3 regions of the Desulfotomaculum sp. 1211_IL3151 genome follow, and region 1 is predicted to be linked to each of the others. Evidence: riboswitches for the same ligand, from Rfam matches in the RefSeq annotation. Region 1 holds a riboswitch; each other region holds the start of a gene.
The links. Region 1 has a riboswitch for cobalamin ahead of V6C11_RS08720 (sirohydrochlorin cobaltochelatase). Riboswitches for the same ligand answer to the same signal wherever they lie in the genome.
Positions count from the first base shown of each region.

Region 2: another riboswitch for cobalamin. It lies ahead of V6C11_RS07625 (S-layer homology domain-containing protein); the one in region 1 lies ahead of V6C11_RS08720 (sirohydrochlorin cobaltochelatase).
Region 3: another riboswitch for cobalamin. It lies ahead of metE (5-methyltetrahydropteroyltriglutamate--homocysteine S-methyltransferase); the one in region 1 lies ahead of V6C11_RS08720 (sirohydrochlorin cobaltochelatase).

Region 1 is NZ_JBAIYV010000035.1:113,540-120,348, reverse strand. It holds gene V6C11_RS08760 (AlkA N-terminal domain-containing protein) at 1-347, opposite strand, end outside; gene V6C11_RS08755 (hypothetical protein) at 626-880, shown strand; gene V6C11_RS08750 (hypothetical protein) at 909-1,109, shown strand; gene cobI (precorrin-2 C(20)-methyltransferase) at 1,179-1,889, opposite strand; gene V6C11_RS08740 (energy-coupling factor ABC transporter ATP-binding protein) at 1,893-2,756, opposite strand; gene cbiQ (cobalt ECF transporter T component CbiQ) at 2,756-3,562, opposite strand; gene V6C11_RS08730 (energy-coupling factor ABC transporter substrate-binding protein) at 3,522-3,845, opposite strand; gene V6C11_RS08725 (energy-coupling factor ABC transporter permease) at 3,829-4,581, opposite strand; gene V6C11_RS08720 (sirohydrochlorin cobaltochelatase) at 4,659-5,480, opposite strand; cobalamin riboswitch at 5,587-5,768, opposite strand; cobalamin riboswitch at 5,895-6,075, shown strand; gene cobT (nicotinate-nucleotide--dimethylbenzimidazole phosphoribosyltransferase) at 6,235-6,809, shown strand, end outside.
Region 2 is NZ_JBAIYV010000031.1:17,888-24,696, forward strand. It holds gene V6C11_RS07605 (sigma 54-interacting transcriptional regulator) at 1-730, shown strand, start outside; gene V6C11_RS07610 (AbrB/MazE/SpoVT family DNA-binding domain-containing protein) at 961-1,170, shown strand; gene V6C11_RS07615 (M24 family metallopeptidase) at 1,225-2,418, shown strand; gene V6C11_RS07620 (DUF6125 family protein) at 2,434-3,186, shown strand; cobalamin riboswitch at 3,211-3,400, shown strand; gene V6C11_RS07625 (S-layer homology domain-containing protein) at 3,558-6,809, shown strand, end outside.
Region 3 is NZ_JBAIYV010000010.1:65,047-71,855, forward strand. It holds gene V6C11_RS01635 (50S ribosomal protein L25) at 1-408, opposite strand, end outside; gene V6C11_RS01640 (PRC-barrel domain-containing protein) at 523-1,533, shown strand; cobalamin riboswitch at 1,734-1,867, shown strand; gene metE (5-methyltetrahydropteroyltriglutamate--homocysteine S-methyltransferase) at 1,908-4,202, shown strand; gene V6C11_RS01650 (ferritin family protein) at 4,286-4,705, opposite strand; gene V6C11_RS01655 (UPF0280 family protein) at 4,813-5,556, opposite strand; gene V6C11_RS01660 (NIL domain-containing protein) at 5,558-5,959, opposite strand; gene V6C11_RS01665 (homocysteine biosynthesis protein) at 5,980-6,809, opposite strand, start outside.

The sequences.
Region 1 (6,809 bases):
TGTCGGTCCGTACAACCAAGCCGCCCGGCTATTTCCTCTAAATTCTGTCCGCTTCCGCAATTTTTTTCTAACATTCTTGCTGCCCGGTAAACTAAATTAGCGGTAGCGTCCGTGATTGAAGTACCGGGGGCAAGCTCAGGCCTACATAAAAGGCATGGGCGGTACCCGGCTTGTTCAGCTTCCGCTGCGGTCCGATAAAAAGTGCAGTTTTCGGCTTTCGGTTGTCTTGCCCGGCACACCGGGCGGCAGTATATGCCCGTGGAAGATATTCCTACAAAAAAACGTCCATCAAAGCGAGCGTCTTTCGCCTTAAAGGCTGCGTATAGACCGCTATCGTTATCGATCATTCTTTTTCGCCCCCTTTTTTGAAGCAATTAAATTATAGCACGTTTCACGCAAATAACTCGCTATTTTCGGACATGCTTCTTGATATAAGCAATTAAGGGATACCCTTCGCAGTATCCCTTTTTCGTTCGATATTCAGTTTTAGTAGCGTTCCCGCTTGCCCGTTGCCATAAAAACATTGATTATGTCATCATGGCATATGTAACTGTGTTTTTTCTAACCATAATTTTGTGTAAAATGTCAATACTATGTATATACTGCTTAATATGGAGGGTTGCCATTGTTTTTCGTTTGTCATAATATTTCTGGTGAATTGGTTGATCGTGCTGGTCTTATTCAATCCCATAGCAATTTTAAGGAACCCATTGCCTTTGAAGACCCTGATGAGGCTGTAAGATTTATTGACTTTGTATTAAATGGGGCCTATGACCACCAAGAAAAAGAGAAAGAATTTGAAGGCAAGGTCTATACCTGTTACTCTGTTCAACAGCAGGAACAAACTAAAAAAAGCTGTGGCTGTAGTTGTAGTAGGTAAAAATAATATAATAAGGAAGGGACAGTTTATGGAAACAGAAAATGATGTTGTAAAATTTGCTTCAGATATTAGGGAATTTCTCCAAACTGCTTCACAGAATGGCAAGATTTCCTCTGAGAAAATTGAAAACATAATTGATATGTTGGAAAATGCTAAGCAATCCGCCTTAGCCCAGGGTAAAGGAGTCGACCCGATCCAGGAGCTTATTCAAGAGTTAAAAGAATACTAAAATGGGAACGACCGAGGGGTCGTTCCCATTATTTATAGTCACAACGTTAGAAGAAACAATTAAATTTGTTTAAGCTGTTCCGCTGGAGTTCTTTTTAGCCAAAATAGTAGACAAATAGGTTGGTTTTAGTTCCGGGCTTCTTAAATCAAAAAGGATTGATTCATCCTTGTGGCCGCACTTACTTACCATTACGGCCTGATCCAATAAATCGTGATCAGACATTTCATTGATTAGCTTAGAGGTATTTCGGGAAACCTTCATGAGCACTACATTATCGGCCAAGGCTAAGGCTTGGCTTAGCTTTTCAGCCTGGCAGGTGGCGGGGATGATGGTGAGTATCTCATTCCCTTCTGCTAAGGGAAAGCCAACCCGACTGGCCGAAGCGGCAAAGGAAGTAATACCGGGAATTGTTTGTATTGCCACCTGATGTTTTGCCAATAACCGATAAATATAGATGTATGTACTATAAAGCATGGGATCGCCCAGGGTCAAAAAGGCTACCCCTTTGCCAGCCTGCAAAAGATCCAGAATGGTTAACATGTTGTTTTCCCAGGCCTCGTTTAATTCCAGCCCATCATCCACCATGGGGAAGGTTAATTCCAGGATCTCGGTATCCTCTTTAATGTGGGGACGTGCAATACGAAGGGCTGTGCTAGCAGCCCGTGCATTGGGGCGAGGGGCAATAACCACCGCCACCTCTTTTAAGATATGTACGGCCTTTAGTGTAATCAATTCCGGGTCACCGGGACCTACGCCAATGCCATAGAATATACCTTTCATGCTTTACCTCCCATTATTATCTTGTATAGGGGTATTATTCTGAATCAAATCCATTAAAGCCTGCCGGCTACGGGGAATAGGCAGGTTTTTTGGCAGATGCCCTGCCAGTTGTAAGGAATTGAATATTTCTAAAACAATTGGTTTGGTAAGGTGGTTGTCTGCCAATAATTCATCCTGGGACAAGATAATTTCCGGGGTCCCCTGGCCAGTGATCAGCCCGTTGTTCATTAAAATAATTTCGTCTGCAAAGCCATAGGCTTCTTCCACATTGTGAGTCACCAGAAGAACGGACATGCCTTTCTGATTGAGTGTATTTAGTAGCTGCATGATTTCCTTTGAGTTATGCGGGTCCAATGAGGCAGTTGGTTCATCCAGGATCAGTAACTCCGGCTTCATGGCTAAAACAGCGGCAATGGATACCAACTTTTTCTGGCCATAGCTTAGCAAATGTACTGGCTTGTCAACTAAATGAGGGATGCCGCTTAGTTCAAGGGAGCTAAATACCCGTTCCTCCACTTGTTTCTTGGCCAAACCCAAATTTATTGGGCCAAAGGATACTTCCTGACGTACACTGGGTGCAAATAGCTGACTTTCAGGATCCTGGAAAACAAGACCAACTCGGCTGCGCAAATTAGCTAAGGAAGAACGGTTGTAGTGCAGTTCCTTACCCTGGAAAAAGATTTTTCCTGAGGTTGGCTTTATAAGTGCAATTAAATGAAGCAGTAAGGTGGATTTTCCTGCACCATTCGTACCTAATAGAGCAATTTTTTTACCCTTTTTAATAGTAATGGAGATATCCTGCAGGGCGATGGTTCCATCGGGATACTGACAACGGAGATTGCATGTTTCCAGAATAATGTCTGTCATTATATAATACTCCCGCCTTTATATGCTACCAATAATAACAGTATTTCAATAAAGCAAATAATCGTAATATTTCTTGTGGAGTAGGTATAATCCCTGGCTAAAACTTGTAAGGAACCATTATACCCCCTTGCTTCCAGGGCTAAGGTAAGTTCCCTGGAGCGGCGGAGAGATTGCAGCAGCAGGCCACTGACCAACATGCTCATGGAATGCAAACCTTTTTTACCAGAGGAATAACCCAACCGGGCGGATTGGGCAAGATATGTTTTTTGCCCGCTGTCCCAGAGTACAAATAAAAAACGATAGATTAATAGCATCAGTTCCAGAAATAACTCTGGGATCCTGAGCTTTCGTAACAGATCAATGATATCCAGCATCGATGTGGTAAGGATTAAAAAAAACAAACAGGAGGAACAGGCCAAGGATTTGGTAAAGACCATAAGGGAAGTATGCAAGCTTTCGGTTGTTATACCTAGGGGGTAACCCAGTAAGCTCCACTGACAAATGACCATATCCGTTGGGTTTATGGTTGTTACAGCAATACTTAAGCTTCCTAAGGAGAGGAAGGTAATGGGCAGTAACAGGAGCTTTAAATAAAAACGCAGAGGCACTTTCCCCATGAAAGTAGTGCCTCCTGCCATTAGAACCAAAACTAGAAAAGATATAATAGCCGAATTCGCTAAGATACAAATAATCATATTGACAATGGCAAAAAATGTTTTTTCCACCGGGTGTACTTGCCCTAAGGGACTGTTATAGGAAAATCGATCAAGCAGCACTTGATTTTTTTGCCGCCTTTCTTTTGCCATTCCAGAAACCGATAATATAACAAATTACTCCGGCACCTATTGCTGCCTGAAGAGCAAAAAGTAAGCTCTCAATTTCCCCACTCGGTGGTTCCCAGAATGGTTCAAACCAGGGTTGGTAGTCCTGATTTACCTGGCTAATCACGGTTTCAATTTGTCCATCGGCACCTTCAAATCCTGCTTCGGGCAAGAAAATAAGGGGTATAATGAGCAATAGGACCACAATACCTAAAAGTACCCAGTTTAAGGACCGATTGGAAGAAGGGTTATTACTTGACGAAATCATAGGGACCGCTCCTTTCGTTTTTGATTAGCCCGGGCAGAAATTCTTCCTTGTAATTGTACAGTAAGCTAAAAACAAATACAGTCAATAATCCTTCTGTTATGGCTAATGGAAGTTGGGTAATACCAAAAATGCTCATGAACTTATAAAAAGAAATTAAATAACCGCCCGTACTGTCGGGGAATGCCAAGGTCAATTGGAGGGAGGTAACCATGTAGGTCGCCATATCACCCAATGAAGCAGCCAAAAACACCGCAACCTTCGCATTCCGCTTCTTTAACAGTTGGTAAATGCCAAAAGATACGAAGGGACCCACAATACCCATGGAAAACACATTGGCACCAAGGGTTGTTATCCCACCGTGGGCCAATAATAAAGCCTGAAATAACAAAACAATACAACCTAGAACACTCATCACGGCGGGACCAAACAAAATGGCACCCAGTCCCACACCGGTGGGGTGAGAACAACTGCCTGTGACCGAAGGGATTTTTAAAGCGGAAAGAACAAACACAAAGGCCCCCGCCAAACCCAGCAGCATTTTTAGATTTGGGTTTGCCTGTAAAGTTTTGCGAATGGAGCGAAGTCCCCAGATAACAAAGGGAGCCGATAGGGCCAACCAGAATAAGCACCAACCGGCAGGTAGAAAACCCTCGGCAATATGCATCGCATAGGCGGCATTAGGAGTAAGGAATAATAAGCAGAAAACGACCCAAAGTGAAGTAACCCGATATTTCATGGTTCTAAGTCCCCCTTTAATACAATTTTCCCAATATTTTGACATATTGCTTGCCTGTTTTAGCACTGGTTTTCTAACTAGTTAAGAAGTTCATAGGCCTGTCGTATATGCTTGATGTAGATTTCCACAATGTTATCAAATTCCAAAAGGCCCTTGAGAAGAGTTGTTACCGGATAGTTTTGAGCCAATTCATTTTGCCAGGCATCTGGCTCAGACCCGGCCAAATCATTGATGGCATGATCACCGGCAATATTCATAAAGGGGACGAGCGTTACCTTTTGAAAATCCTTCCTGGCAAGATCAGCCTTAACATCCGTTAATGAAGGATAACCCTCAATGGTACCAAGGATAACATTTGGATAGGTTTGACGCAGCATATCATTTAGGCAACCGTAGACACTAAAGCTATGATGATCACTGCCATGACCCACCAGTACCAGAGCATGTTGGGGGTCCGCAGGAACCAGATCCTTGATACAGGCCACAACCTCCTGGTAGTCTGTCAGATGATAAAGGAGTGGCGCCCCCAGGGTTAATTGATGAAAACCAAACTTACCTATTTTACTCTGAAACTGCTTGCCGGAAATACCTCGCAGGTGAGACATATTATCTACCACATTGACCAGATCATAGTATTCCATGCCTGGTATGATATGCACGGACTGTACCACTACCCTGGTATAGCCTTCATCCTGCAGTCTAGCCAAAGCAGTAATCGGACTGTCTATCTGGATACCTCTTTTGGCCAATACCCCACGAATACTCTTTGCCGTGTAGGCCCAGCGTAGTTCGATACCGGGGAAAACTACTCTGACTTGCTCCTCTAATTTTTTAAATGCAGCGGTTGCTTGATCCACAGTGGTGCCAAAGGTTACCAGTAGAATAGCTTCTTTTTCCATTACAATAACCACCTTTACAAAATAAAAAACCTTAACTAATTAAACGTTAAGGTAAGTCAAAAAAACCAGGATAAACCCCGGTTTAACTGCTTACCTCTCCTCGGGAGGGTCAGTTTTTTGTTTGGCAGGTCTCCTGACTCAGGCATAAAAATTTGTTTCTACCTTCCCAGTAGTACCAGTGGTGTAAACTGAAACAAACTAGCCATTTACAGTGGCCGGACCGTTCGGGATTTGCACCCGATTCCCTTTTAAGCCCCCATAGGGGGAACCAAACACGAAGTATTAAATTATGGTGCCATCATAACATATATATTCCATTATGTCCATAAAAACCCATGTAAAAAACCGAGTCCTTCTTATGCCCGATAGAAAATATATATTGTCAGAATCATAAAAGAACGATACAATCTTTTAAAGAGTATAATTTTTCCAGGTGCCCCGGTAGGGGAGAATAGGGAATCGGGTGCAAGTCCGAACGGTCCCGCCACTGTAAGCGGTAAGCGAATACCCATTTTGCCACTGACCTTGGGTTGGGAAGGCGGGTATCCGGCAATGATCCGCAAGTCAGGAGACCTGCCTGTAAAAATACAATTCTGAGAATGATGGAAAAGTTCTCGGCCTATTAAGGCTGAGGACTTTTTATTTTTCAGGCAAGTTCACCCTGCCAGCGACACCAGCAAAGATGACATGGTAGATGGTTGATGGCTAAAAAAGCCCAAGGCTCATGGCCATTTGAAATAAAGGAGGTAAAAAAATGTCTTTATTAACTGAAACACTTGCTAGGATTCAACTACCGGACCAGACCTGTGAAGAACAGGCCAAACAGAGGTTAGACAGACTGACCAAACCACCTGGCAGCCTGGGCATATTAGAGGAGATCGCCTGGCGGTTGGCTGGTATCCAGCGGTCCCCTCTGCCGAAACTTCCTCTGGATAAGGTATCACTGGTTTTAGCAGGAGATCACGGGGTAGTGGCAGAAGGGGTCAGTGCCTTTCCTCAGGAAGTAACGCCTCAAATGATCTTCAATTTTCTGCAGGGTGGTGCAGGTATCAATGTACTGGCCCGTCAGGCTGGTGCCAGGGTTGTGGTGGCTGATGTCGGGGTTACCGGACCACCTTTGGCAAGGGAGGGTCTGATTTCCTGTCGCGTAAGATCCGGCACAGATAATTTTGCCATCGGTCCCGCCATGAGCAGGGATGATGCCATTCGATCCATTGAGGCTGGTATCACCCTTCTAGGTCAGCAAGTTAAAAAACGTCCGGCCCTGGTTGGGATTGGTGAGGTGGGCATTGGCAATACCACGCCCAGTGCCGCTATTTTAGCTGCTTT
Region 2 (6,809 bases), on a different contig from region 1:
CTTTACCGGGGCTAAAAAAGAGGGTAAACCAGGATATATTGAAATGGCTTCCGGAGGCACTTTGTTTTTGGATGAGATTGGTGAAATGCCCTTAAACTTACAGGTAAAACTTCTTCGCTTTATACAATGCAAGGAAATTATTAGGGTGGGAGGTAAAAATTATATTAACGTCGATGTGCGCATCGTAGCCGCCACGAATCGAGACCTTTGGGACATGGTGCAGAAAAAGCAGTTTCGAGAAGACCTTTATTACCGATTAAATGTAGTGCCGGTTCATATACCACCCTTGCGTGATAGGAAAGAGGACATACCTGCCTTGGTGGCACATTTTATGCAGTTATTTAATCGCAAATATAATAGAAACAAGAGTATATCCCCGGAAGTAGTGGATATTATCATGCAACATGACTGGCCGGGAAATATCAGAGAGTTGGAAAACCTGATTGAGAGAATGGTTGTTATTACCATTAAGGATATCATAACGAACGAAGACCTGCCTTTCCACATGAGGGATAATACAGTAGGTCTTAGTTCCTCCTATATTATGGTATCCGGCATAATTCCACTAAAAGAAGCCATAGAAAGTGTTGAGAAACAGTTAATTGAAAAGGTTTATGCCAAACATCAAAGTACCAGACAAATGGCTAAAGAACTACAGGTAAATGCTTCTACCATCGTCAGAAAGGCGGCAAAATACCAAGTTTCTAAGGATTTAACCACAGACAGATAAATAGTCGGTGAATAAAAAGGGGGATGGTAATGGGTGATATCATCCCACTTTCTATACTTCAAAGGGAATTAAAATAATTAAATTCTAGATTTGAAGGCTTCTGGCACAGTAGTTGCTTATATAAATGTTAGATTAAGGAATCGAGAGGCTAAATATGTTCCTTTAATTTCACAACCTAATTTTGAACAGGTTATCACACTATAAAAATTTATTATAAAGGAGTTGGAAAGATGGATTCAAGAATTAATGAGCACGGTCAATTACTGCTGCCTTTAGAAGTCGGCAAATTACTTAACCTGCAAAACGACGATTTGCTAAAAGTAACCATTGAATCAAATTATATCTTGCTGACACTTGAAAATATTGAAACGAAGGAAGACGGTGTTGAGAAAATACTAGACAACCTCATTCATGAGGGAATATTAATTGATATAAAGTAAAAATTTGAAATATTCAATTTGCAGTTAGTTTTTTAGAGAAAGGGGGTAATGCGGATGGCGTTGAAATTGACCCCAAAATCGGAAATTGACCGAAGGGTTTCTCGGTTTCAAGAAAAAATAACGGAACAGTTGTTAGATGGAGCAATTATTTTACTTAATAGTGATCTCTTTTATTTTACGGGTACGGTACAGAACGCATTTTTGTTTGTACCGGCCAGCGGTGAACCGGTATTAGCGATTAAAAAGAGCTTGCAACGGGGTAAAAACGAGTCACCCCTAAAGCATATTGTTCCTTTTGGAAGTCCTAAGGAAATTCCCTCCATTCTCGGTGCATTTGGCTATACGAAGTTTGAAAAAATTGGCTGGGAATTAGATGTATTGCCGGTAAACCTGTATCAAAGGTATCAGAAAATTTTCCCCAAGGCAGAGTTTATCGATATTTCACCAACTATAAAAACGATTCGAGCCATTAAATCACCCTATGAAATAGAATTGATTAGGGATTCCGCAAGCGTAATAGGAAAAGCCCATTTAGCGGTACCGTCATTTTTACGTGAGGGGATGTTGGAGATTGAGTTGGCTGCACTCTTTGAGGCAGAAATGCGTAAAAGAGGGTATTCCGGTTGCTGCAAAATGAGATCCTTTAATCAGGATTTATTTTTAGGAAATACCTGTTCAGGGTATAGTGCCACCGCACCAAGTTTCTTAGATGGGCCAATTGGCGGCACGGGAGTTTCTGTAACCCATCCCCACGGTGCCGGATGGAAAAAGATTAGCCGCAATGAAGCTGTCTATATTGATTATACCTGTGTGGTAAATGGTTATACCTCGGATCAAACCAGAATTTTTTGCATAGGTGAATTAAGTTCTCGGATGGTTAAGGCCTTTGAAGCTGCTTTATTTATTGAGTCGGAAATTATCAAAGCAATTAAGCCAGGCACCCCCGCAGAGGAACCTTATTTATTGGCCATGAAATTGGCAGAGGAAATGGGTCTAAAGGATAATTTTATGGGCTATCAGGAGGATAAGGTTAAATTTATCGGGCATGGTATAGGTTTGGAAGTGGATGAATTGCCGATCTTTGCCAAGGGGTTGAAGACCCCCATATTACCTGGCATGACCTTTGCCCTGGAACCTAAATTTATCTTTGCTGAGGGCGCCATTGGTATTGAAAACAGTTTTGTAATGACCGAGCATGGTCCAGATTATTTAAGTATGACACCCAATGTGATTACCTATATAAAATAATTAGGAGGGGAAATAATGGAAAAGAAAGTAATGTGGGACGAAAACCTTAGCAATGAGCAATTAGCTAAATTGTCCATGGAGATGTTTCATCGTATTGTCATTCATCATGCCTTATGGTTTAATGAAGTCCAGCATCAGCTGGGTTTTCCTGAGGCACTGAAGATTTTGGATGCAGCCTACCAGAAGAGCTTTAATATTCAAATGAAGCGTTTTGGTAAATTCTTTGGCTTTGAAATGGAAAATGGTGTACCAAAACCCTTTTTAGCGATGCCTAGGGAAAAACTTTTGGCCCTGCTTAACGATACAGCAGTTAACTGGCTGGCCAATGATGGAGTGTGGTTCCAGGCTGTTGAATTCAAACATGGCATGAATGATGCTAAACGCTGCAATGATTCCTGCTGGGGAAAATTTTCACCCTTCGAGGCAGATTCAATTAAACGTTTCTTAGGCTTAGAGGAAAAACCAGGTCTGGAAGGCCTTAAGAAAGCCCTGCAGTTTAGAATGTATGCCAGGATCAATGTACAATCCATTATTGATGAAAGTCCCAATAGTATTGTCTTTCAGATGAATGATTGCCGGGTGCAGTCTGCCCGGAAACGCCAAGGTTTAGATGATTACCCCTGTAAATCTGCCGGTCTGGTTGAGTATGCAACATTTGCCAGGACCATTGATTCGAGAATTAAGACCGAATGTATCGGCTGCCCACCGGACGCCCACCCTGAAGAGTGGTTCTGTGCTTGGCGTTTTATCTTAGTTGAGGAAGCTTAGTGCCACTTGCTAGATTAACTTAATACTTTAGTTGCTGGAATAGGTGCTTTACTCTGAAAAGGTAAAGCTTAAAAGGGAAGTCGGTGCAAGGCCGACGCGGTACCGCCACTGTAATGAGGAGGAGCCCCACAAAATACCACTGGGAAAAAACCTGGGAAGGTGTGGGGTTCCGATGATCCGAAGCCAGGAAATCTGCCTATGCCAGGTTACCACTATCCCTACGGATGTATAGGAGGTGGCTTCATGGTGTATGTGCTGTTTCCTGGCACCGTCATAAAACCCCGGTACATTTGTAGAACCGGGGTTTTTAATTTGCCCAACTAGGATACAAACAAATCGCAATTACATGAATGAAAAAGGTGAGTATCGGAATGAGGAAAAAAAGAATTTGCTTAAGGATTACTTCAATACTAATCACCCTTTGTTTTATTTTGAATACGACATTTTTAACGATTCCCAACCTGGCAGTGGCCAGTGAACCGGGTAAGACCTATACCGCCAGTCAGTTATCCCAAAAAGCCATTGAATTTATACATAAGCAATATCAGGCCGGTGAAAAAATCGATGGCTATACGGCCTACGTATTAGCCCTAGGCGGCGAGGATCTGGGGTCTGAAAAATGGACCAATAATGGCAAAACATTAAAACAAGAAATCAAAGAATTGTCCAATTTGCTGGGGGATCATCTTACCTTAATCAGTTATATATGCAACACCCAGAATGACGATGGCAGCTTTGGACCTTTAGGCAATGAATATGGAACGAAAGGCCCCTTACTGGCCTTAGCATCCATTAAAAATGATCTGGTGCCTGGAGTAGAAAGGCAGCAGGTAGAGGATGCCATTCATAAAGCCATTCATTACTTCCAAGAGAAATATCAAAGCGGTACCATTACCTATGATGCACAAGGTTTTAGCCTTGATTATCGCTGTATCGAAGCCTTGGTCAAGGCAGGCGAAGACCTTTCAGCAGACGGGTGGATATACCAAGGAACCTCTCTCCGGGATGCTGTGCTTGCTTCTGCCGCTGTTACTGCCGCCAACCCAGCAGCCACAGCGGTGGAATTGGCTAAAGAATTGGCAGCCCTTGATGCAGTGCAAGCATACTCAGCCAATGCAGAAGCACCCACCCTGGCCGCAGCAATTGGTTTGGATGCAGCAAATAATGTTGAGTTAGACGAAGCCACAGAGATTGAAACAGAAACAGAAACAATCGCTGAAGTGAGGGAAACCCCGGCTAGCGAGGTTATATCAGAAGAAACAACAAATGAAACCGAGTTAGAAGCAGCCCCAGAAATTGAAACAGAAACATTCGTTGAGGCCGAATCATTTTCAGCAATTGAGATTACATCCGAGGAAGCAATTGATGAACCTAAATTAGAAGTAACGACAGAAATTGAAGCAGAAGTAACAGAAGTAACGTTTGAGGCTAAATCAACCCCAAGCATAGAGGAAACAACGGAGGAAATGAACAATGAGGTTGCGTTAAACGAAAACGTTGCAAGGGAATTATCTGTTACGGATGAAGTATACTCAGACATTGTTACCGAAATTAATTTAAACGTAGTTGAAGTTGAGCAGACCTTACCTCCCACAGATAGCATGGCCCCAATTCATGAAAAAAAATATAAGGCACCGGATGCAGCTGACCTAGCGAATTCGATTGCCCAACAACAGGCAGCAGATGGCAGCTTTGGAACAAGTATCTATGATCATGTGACCGTGCTTCATGCATTGGGTAAAGCAGGCCTGCTGGAGGGCATTGACCAAGAAAAGGCCCTTGCCTATATTGATGGTTTAAAAAAGATTCACAAAGATATTTTTGGTTATGACGCCGGGGTAGCCTGGGGATCTGAATGGACACCGGAGGAAGCAGACACCACTGCCCAGGTTATGACTGCCCTTAGTTATTTTGATGCAACAAAGGATGTAAATGAGACTATCCAGGACGGTCTGAGCTATCTTAGGGATGTGCAAGACCCGGATAGGGCTGCCATCGCTATTAATAGCTGGGATAGTACCTATAACACGGCTGAAACATTGATTGCCCTAAAGGCCCTGAAAAGATCCTATGATGAGTATGCCGGTTCCGGTTCAGCCTGGACAAAAAAATCTAGAACAAATACGCTGGCAAAGTGTTTACTGGCCCTTAACCAATGGAATGATACCCCCCAAAAGGAAAAATTAGCTGATCAGTTAGTAAAGCGGCACGCCGGCAAGGAATCCTTTGAAAATAGTGTTTATAGTGATATGTTGGCCTATATTGCCCTCGGTGAAGCGGGAACGCTGGGCAGCTTAAATGCTATTGATGTTAAGGAATATATCCTGTCCAAACAAAATAAGGCAGACGGTTCTTGGGGGGAAACCTTTGACAGCTATTATTACCCTGATTTTCTCTCGACCACCCAGGCTATCCGGTCACTTACTTACCTGCCGAATGCTGCTGCGGATCAAGAGCTTCAGTCGGCCATTGTCAGTGGTTTAAACTACTTAAAGGGTTTGCAGCAAATGGATGGCGGCGTTTATGCTACCTGGGACGACCCGGCAATGGATAATTCCGGCGTGATCGTCACCCTGAATAAACTGGGTATCGATCCGGCAAGCGCCGCATGGAAACATACCAATGGTTTAACACCATTCGATTACCTTCTGAACAATACCATGAATCCCGACGGCAGCTTTGGTACTTTGAAAAATGTTCCAGGTGCCACGGAGGCATTAGCTGCTTACCGATTGGTCACAGGTGAAGGAACTCCTGGCGGCGGTGGGAATCTTCCCACAGACCCAGAGTTGGATCAGTGCAGTGTTGAAATTGCTATAGTGGGTAAGAACGGTGAAGCACTTTTCGGACCTAGCAGTGTTGTGGTAAGTAAAGATAGCAAGGGAAAACTCACGGTACTAGGCGCGTTGGAAGCCACTGGGCTGGGCTACACGGAGTCGGGTGGACTGATCACAAGTATTGACGGCCAAAGAAACGAGGGTTTGAAGGGGTGGATGTATAAGGTAAATGGAAGTTCACCGGCCATTGCAGCCTCCGATAAAACCGTTAAAGAGGGAGATCAGATTATTTGGTGGTACAGCAGTGATGTGAGTAATCCCGGTCCTTCCTGGGATAGTGTCTCCAAGGGGGAGGTACTGCCGGAGCCTGTTTTATCACCAAACCTTGAGGAACAAAACAAAAACCTGCCTGAGTCATTACGGGCCTCAGAGGATACTCTGGCAGCCCTGGAAAATATTAGCCAAATCCTTGGCTTACAGGGAAATACATTTGAATTGGGTATCCTTGGCCAAGGGGGTCAAGCGGTGATTGTCGTGGGTGACAGACAGCCGATAAATAGGACGGACTTGGCTTTCCAAAGAGGTATGCTGCAGAGACAGTTGCAATTGCAACAGAAGGTTGAAGCAGCTAAGGGTGCGGCAGTGGTAGAGGAAGGGGGCCAATTAGGCTTGCTTATCCCGGCTGAGTCCCTGACCAAGGATATAGAAATAACCGTAAATAAACTGGATATGGATAACACAACCTTACCCCCTGGCTATCAACAATTGTCTGCCACCTATGAATTTGGTCCCGCTGGAACGAATTTTACCGTACCGGCAACCCTAGCCATCCAGGTGGTTATTCCT
Region 3 (6,809 bases), on a different contig from region 1:
GGGCAGGCATTCAATTTCCGCACTGCGCAAATCATGCTGAATTACTCCACCCAATGCGACACCCTTGGGAGTACCTACCAACTGAATGGGAACGACCGTCTTAATTTTGGAGTCTTTAGAAACTTGCTGAAAATCCACATGCCTTATCGTGCGATCCACCGGATCCATCTGTAAACTCTTTACCATTACAGTCTGTTTGCCACCGTTTACACTCATATTAATAAGCGTGTTTCGTCCGGTTCCAGAACTAAGAATTTTCTTTAAATCTTTGGCGTCAACGGAAATACTCATGGACCCCATTTCTTTGCCATAAACTACACCGGGAACACCACCGCTTTTTCTAATTTGCTTAGCAATCGATTTTGTATCTGTTTCTCTCACAGTTGCATTTAACCTTGAACCTGTCATAAAATTACCCTCCCAACTAAATATGTCCCTATTATTCCCTATTTTTGGTCATATCAAACAATTCCAGGGCATAAAGATCAATATAATGAGTTTGATGTAAAGGGGGGCCTAATAATGCGCAAGAGCAAAAAATTTATTGGTATGCCGATCATCAGTCTTGCCGAGGGCCAGGAAATGGGTGCAGTCAAGGGGTTAGTTGTAGATCCGTTTCAGCAAAGGATAGCCGCCCTAATTATAGAGCAAAAAGGTTGGTTTAAAGATCAAAAATTTGCCCCTTATGGTAAAGTACGCAGCGTAGGTGCCGATGCCATCACCATTGATCAAGGAGCAATCGTTGAAAAGGGTACCAGCCTGCCAGACATTTTAAAGCTTTACAAAGAAAGAATTAACATCATCGGCAGCAAAGTTATCGCAGAAAATGGTTCCGATCTCGGGGAAGTAGATGAGTTTTATGTTGATGAAATAAGTGGTCAAATCGTTGGCCTGGAGATTAGCGGCAACTTTTTAAACAGCCTATTTAAAGGTAAATCCTTTATGGAAATTGCCTTTGTTAAGACCATTGGTAAAGAATTAGTCGTAACGTCCGTGGATGCCTTAGAAAACTTGGTTAAAGTTGATGGCGGTTTACACGAAACCGTTAAACAGCTCAAAGACAGTACAAATCATATCTGGGAAAGCACGGTACAAAAAACCAAGGAAATTAGTACGTTAACGAAAGAAATAAGCAGCAAAAAGGTGGAGGAAATTGAAAGCAAAACGAAAGATCTCGGAGAAACGCTACGTGAACGGGTTAAGAGAAAAAGTAAAGACGACCCCATCGAAGACGATGTTGTCATTCATGATTTGCCGGCAGGCACCCTAAGATCAGAGGAAGAAGCCTTAAACCGCCAAGAGGTTATCCATGACGAGGTTGTTATTCAAGATTTACCACCAGGCTCACTACCACGCCAGACCGAGGAATTAACCCGTGTTGAACAGATAGAAGATCTCGTTGAAATCCATGAATTACCCCCCGGTGCTTTACCCCGCGAAGAAAATCCCAGCGAGGACGAAAGCGAGGATGAACAAGAAGCGATCGGGGAGCCCATCGTACCAGAAGAAAATACAGAGATTAAAAAAGAATAGTCCTCCGCTTTATTGCTGTATTTGATAGTTGCAAGGCTAATTAGGCCCCTGGGCCATGAGCCTTGGGCCTAAAAGGTTACGGGCTGACAGCTAACACGAAAAGGTGTCTGATCTTCAGCACAAAACTGAAGCTCAGACACCTTTCTTTAGCCCAAGGCAGGTGAATTTATTCGAAGGCAGCATACTATCAATGTATAGACAAACATTGTGGGATACTCTATAATTATTAATCAAATTACCGCAAATGGGGAAGTCCGTGAGAATCGGACGCAGTCGCGCTACGGTAACGGAAGGCTGTTTTGGCAAGTCCGGAGTCCGAGTACCATGGTAATTTGCTAATTTTTTGTCGCGCAAACAAAAAAGGAGGAATTACTTTGTACACAGGAGCAGCCACTTATGTAGTCGGTTTTCCGAGAATCGGAGAACAGAGAGAACTGAAAAAAGCCCTTGAACATTATTGGGATCAAAAAATCGGTTTTGCAGAGATTGCCGATCGGACAAGAAAATTACGTCGAAGACACTGGTTATATCAAAAAGAGGCTGGTATCTCTTTTATTAGCAGCAATGATTTTAGTTTGTATGATAACATGCTCGATACAGCAATGATGTTAAATGCAATACCGGAAAGATTTCGTACCATCCACAACGAACAAGAGCTTTATTTTGCTATGGCCCGCGGAACGAGTAACGCTGTGGCGCTGGAAATGACGAAGTGGTTTAATACCAATTATCACTACATTGTCCCGGAACTTTCCGATACCATGGACTTCTCATTAAATGCAGATAAAATAATCAATGAGTATTTAGAAGCAAAAGAATACGGCATCCGCACAAAAATTAATTTGATCGGACCCATAACCTTTTTATCTCTTTCCAAACGTGTTGATCGTAATCCGGATACTTTGGAACTACTCCAAAGAATTTTGCCTTGTTACGTTTCTCTGCTTAAGAAAATGGCTTTTCTTGATGATGAAGTATACATTCAATTTGACGAACCAATCGTCGTAAAGGATCTGGACAAAAGAACCCTTGAACTGTTTTACTTATCCTATAAAGAATTAGCCAACGTGGATAGCAGGCTTAGACTGATCGTCATGACTTATTTTGATCATGCGGTGGAAGCTGTAAAAACACTGTTTGATATTCCGATTTATGGTATCGGACTGGATTTTCTATACGGACCGGAAAATCTAAAAATTCTTAATTGTCTGAACGGTAAAAAACTAATTGCAGGCATTGTCGACGGAAGAAATATTTGGAGAAATGACTATCGAAGTACCTTGACTTTACTTAAAAACATAGAAAAACATGTAAAAAGGGAAGATATCATCCCTTCCACCACCTGTTCTCTATTACATGTTCCTTATTCTTTGGAACATGAGAACCAGCTAGACAAAGAAATTAAGTCATGGCTGAGTTTTGCCCGGGAAAAACTTGAAGAACTATCGGATCTTGCCAAGTTATTTTTTATTGAAAGGGATTCTGAGAACCACCCATCCATTTTAAAAGATAATCAACGTATATTTATAACAAAACAACAATCGCCTAAAGCAATAAACCCCTTGGTTCGAGGGAGAGTTTGTTGCATTGAAAAAAAGGAACGAGTCGGCTCTTTTAACGACAGGAATGACATTCAGCGGAGAATACTCAATCTGCCTCTGCTTCCGACAACAACCATTGGAAGTTTTCCTCAAACCAATGAGATTAGGAAGCTGAGACGGGATTTCAAAAATAACATTATTTCTCAAGCAGAATATGATAAAGGAATTAAAAAACACATTGATACCTGCATACAATTTCAACTGGATATTGGGCTGGATGTTTTGGTACATGGCGAACCAGAAAGAAATGACATGGTGGAGTACTTTGGTGAACAACTCTTAGGTTTTATTCTCACAAAAAATGGCTGGGTGCAAAGCTATGGCAGCCGCTGTGTAAAACCTCCAATTATCTATGGTGATGTCAGCAGACCAAAGCCAATGACCATTCATACAATCCGATATGCCCAAAGCAAAACCAATAAAATTGTCAAAGGAATGTTAACCGGACCTGTAACCATTCTTAATGGGTCCTTTTGCCGAAATGATATCGAGCGATCTGCTGTCTGTGAACAAATTGCCTTGGCCATTCGGGATGAGATTCATGATCTTCAAAATGCTGGCATCAAGATTATTCAGGTTGACGAAGCCGCACTCAAAGAAGGGTATCCTCTACGAAAAGAAAAAGTTGCTTATTATGAAAATTGGGCTGTTAAATCCTTTAAATTGGCTGTTAGTTCGGCTGCCTTAGAAACGCAGATCCATACCCATATGTGCTCTAGCGATTTCAATGATAGTATCCATGCCATCGAGAAAATGGATGCCGATGTTATTACCATTGAAACCTCAAGAAGCGGCAATAAACTGTTGGCTGTTTTTTCAGCCCAAGGATATGATAAAGAAATTGGACCCGGCATTTATGATATTCACTCTCCCAGGGTTTCCTCCACAGAGGAACTGGAAGAGAAAATCAGACAATTAATGTGGGTTTTGCCTCCGTCCAAACTGTGGATTAACCCTGACTGCGGCCTCAAAACTCGTAAGTGGGATGAGGTAAGACAAAGTTTAACGAATATGACCATGGCAGCACACCATATTCGGTCAGGATTACAAATGCTGATGCTTGTTTAACGGACCTTACTTAAAATAAAATTTAATTTAGTAATGATTATATTTAAAAAACAGGTTTCCCCGTCGGGAAAACCTGTTTTTGCTTAAAACTCTTCCATTAACTTTGCCACGGCTGCGCTGTGGTGTCCTTCTTCTCTGGCCATCCGTTCAAAGATAAACTTCTTATCCTGTTGTGCTTTAAAAATATCTGCCATCTGATTGTACATTTTAGCTGCGGCATCTTCCCGCTGTATGGCAATGGCTAAAACTTCCTTCGGGGTCATTTCCGGGTTTAATTCGCCGGCTTCCTCAAAGCCATCAAAATAGACTTGTTCATTGATCGGTTCACCGGATTTTAACCAGAGCAGGTAATCTAAATGATCCTTTTCATCCTGAGCTAATTTCTTTAATACCTTCTCGGTTTCTGCCAGCTTTGCCTTGGCTGCCATTGCATTGTAAAATTTATAGCTGCTCTCCTCCGATTTAATGGCTACATCTAAAACGTCATTAATTGTTAATTGCAAAACCATAACCCCCTTTAGTTATTATCTTTACCCCATTGTAAACTATATAGGGGAATTTTTCCATGACAAAATTATTGAATTTTTCTTGCAATAGAATAAATATACCCCTAGCCCATCGGCACCAATTTGATCTGCCCCCAGGCCGCCAGCTTTTCTCCTTTGATGGCTACAGCACCGAGTATCCCCTTAACCGAGGCAGCAAAATCCACCGCCCTTTGGACATCCTCTTCGCTCTGCACATAATTGCCCGCCGCAGTGGCCACTGCATCGGCCAGGGTTGTTGAGACAGATAAAATAATCACTGCATCGGATTTGCCAAAGCTTAGGGAATGACCCACCGTGCCAGAGGAGGTGCAAATCCCCAATGGGGTTTGCCAGGGTTGAATTTCCAGGGCAATTTTATTACTAAAGGGGGAGGTCCCAGCAAAAACCCCTACCCTTCGTGTAAGGGAGGATTTAATAAAGATATCCCCTCCGTTTTCCACCACGACATCCCGGGAGCGACGGGCCAAGGCTTTCCCCACCACCTGGGAAAATGCACCTGCCACCGCAGCCATGGGGCCAACTCCCGCCAATTGGGCCGCTTTCGCCATATCTACGGCAATCTCCGGGGCCCCTGGCAAAAGGGTGTGAGGTTCCAGTGTGGTTCGAAAAACAGGATCTCCTTTAATATATTCCGCCAAAAGTAAGCGTTGCTCTTTTATTAGTTTTTCCACCCAGCCGATCAACTGGGGGGTAAAACGGTCCCGCCGCACACCTATATCCAGATCTGTCTCTTTAACTCCTACCTGGAAATGGATCAGGTCTCCCTGTCGATGCAACTCACGATAGGTGCGCTCGGTATAATCCATGTTATATTCTTACCTCCATCGCCCGAACCGGACATACTTTTAAGCATTGTAAGCACACTACGCATTTGTTCCCATCAAACTGTACTTCCATGGAGGGGCGGTCTATAAAGAGTGCCCCGGCAGGACAGTGACCTGTGCAAGCCCCGCAACTTATGCAACGATCATCATTGCGAACCACTTCCTGATTAAGGGGATGCACCGAAATGCCCTGTTGACGCAGATACTCGATGCCCTCCTCATATCTTTCCCCCCAAAGGTCCAAAACAAGCGTCCCTTCGAGGTGCGGATTAATTTGTGCCTTGAGAATATTTACCACCAGGTCATAATCCTTCACTAGGTGGTAGATGATCGGTTGATCAGAGGTTGCTGCTGTAAAACGCAAAACAATTTTATGAGGCGACATCTTGTTCGACACTCCTTCCATTACTTAATCTCCAAGGGTTTACCGGCTAGCCCTGCAGCAGGACCAGGCAGAAGCTGCACTGGTTCACCCAGCAAAAAGTCCCCTTTGCTAATCCAACTTTTTAATTGACCAGCAATTTCCCGAGCTTTGGGGTAACTTGAAAGGGGTGCCGTAGGTACTTCTTGGCCAGCCACCGTAATTTTCCCTGATTTCAATTGGGCATAGGAGACTAAGCCCAAATTACCTCCCACCCGATTGGGGTAGGCTTCACTATAATCAACCACCGGAGCATGCAGTTCTTCATCGGCTAAAGCAGCATAGCGTAGTATTTCTTCGTTAAGTATGGGGATCGGTATGCCCAGACCTACGGTTAGCGTAGCACCATAGCCCAGGAAGCTTGCTCCCCTTAGCCACTTTGTTTTCATTTGCTTAAGGTCTCCTAAGACCGAAAGGGTTCCGCCGGCTGAGCCCACCACATTTCCTTCCTGATCCTTGAGCCAACCGGGAAAATGCTGGGTACCATTCCAAACCACATAGCCGATCCCTCCGCCCAGGAAGATCCTCGTTCCTACCCCAATGGTGGCAAAATTCGGATCCTTCATCAGGGGACTTAATTGTCCCGAGGTAGAATAGTTGGCATTTCCTAATCGGGGCTTCAGGGTTCCCATGTAGGTATGGATGGTTTTATCACCAATGTTAACAGCACAGTTATAATTTTGGTAACCATTGCGAGGGTTAAATAAAATCGCCTCGTTGATGTCATTTAAGGTAATGGTTGTTTCTATCTCTCTTCTCGGGTAACAATCCGTACCATAGGATAATGCCCTCAATTCGATGGGCTTCCCTGCCA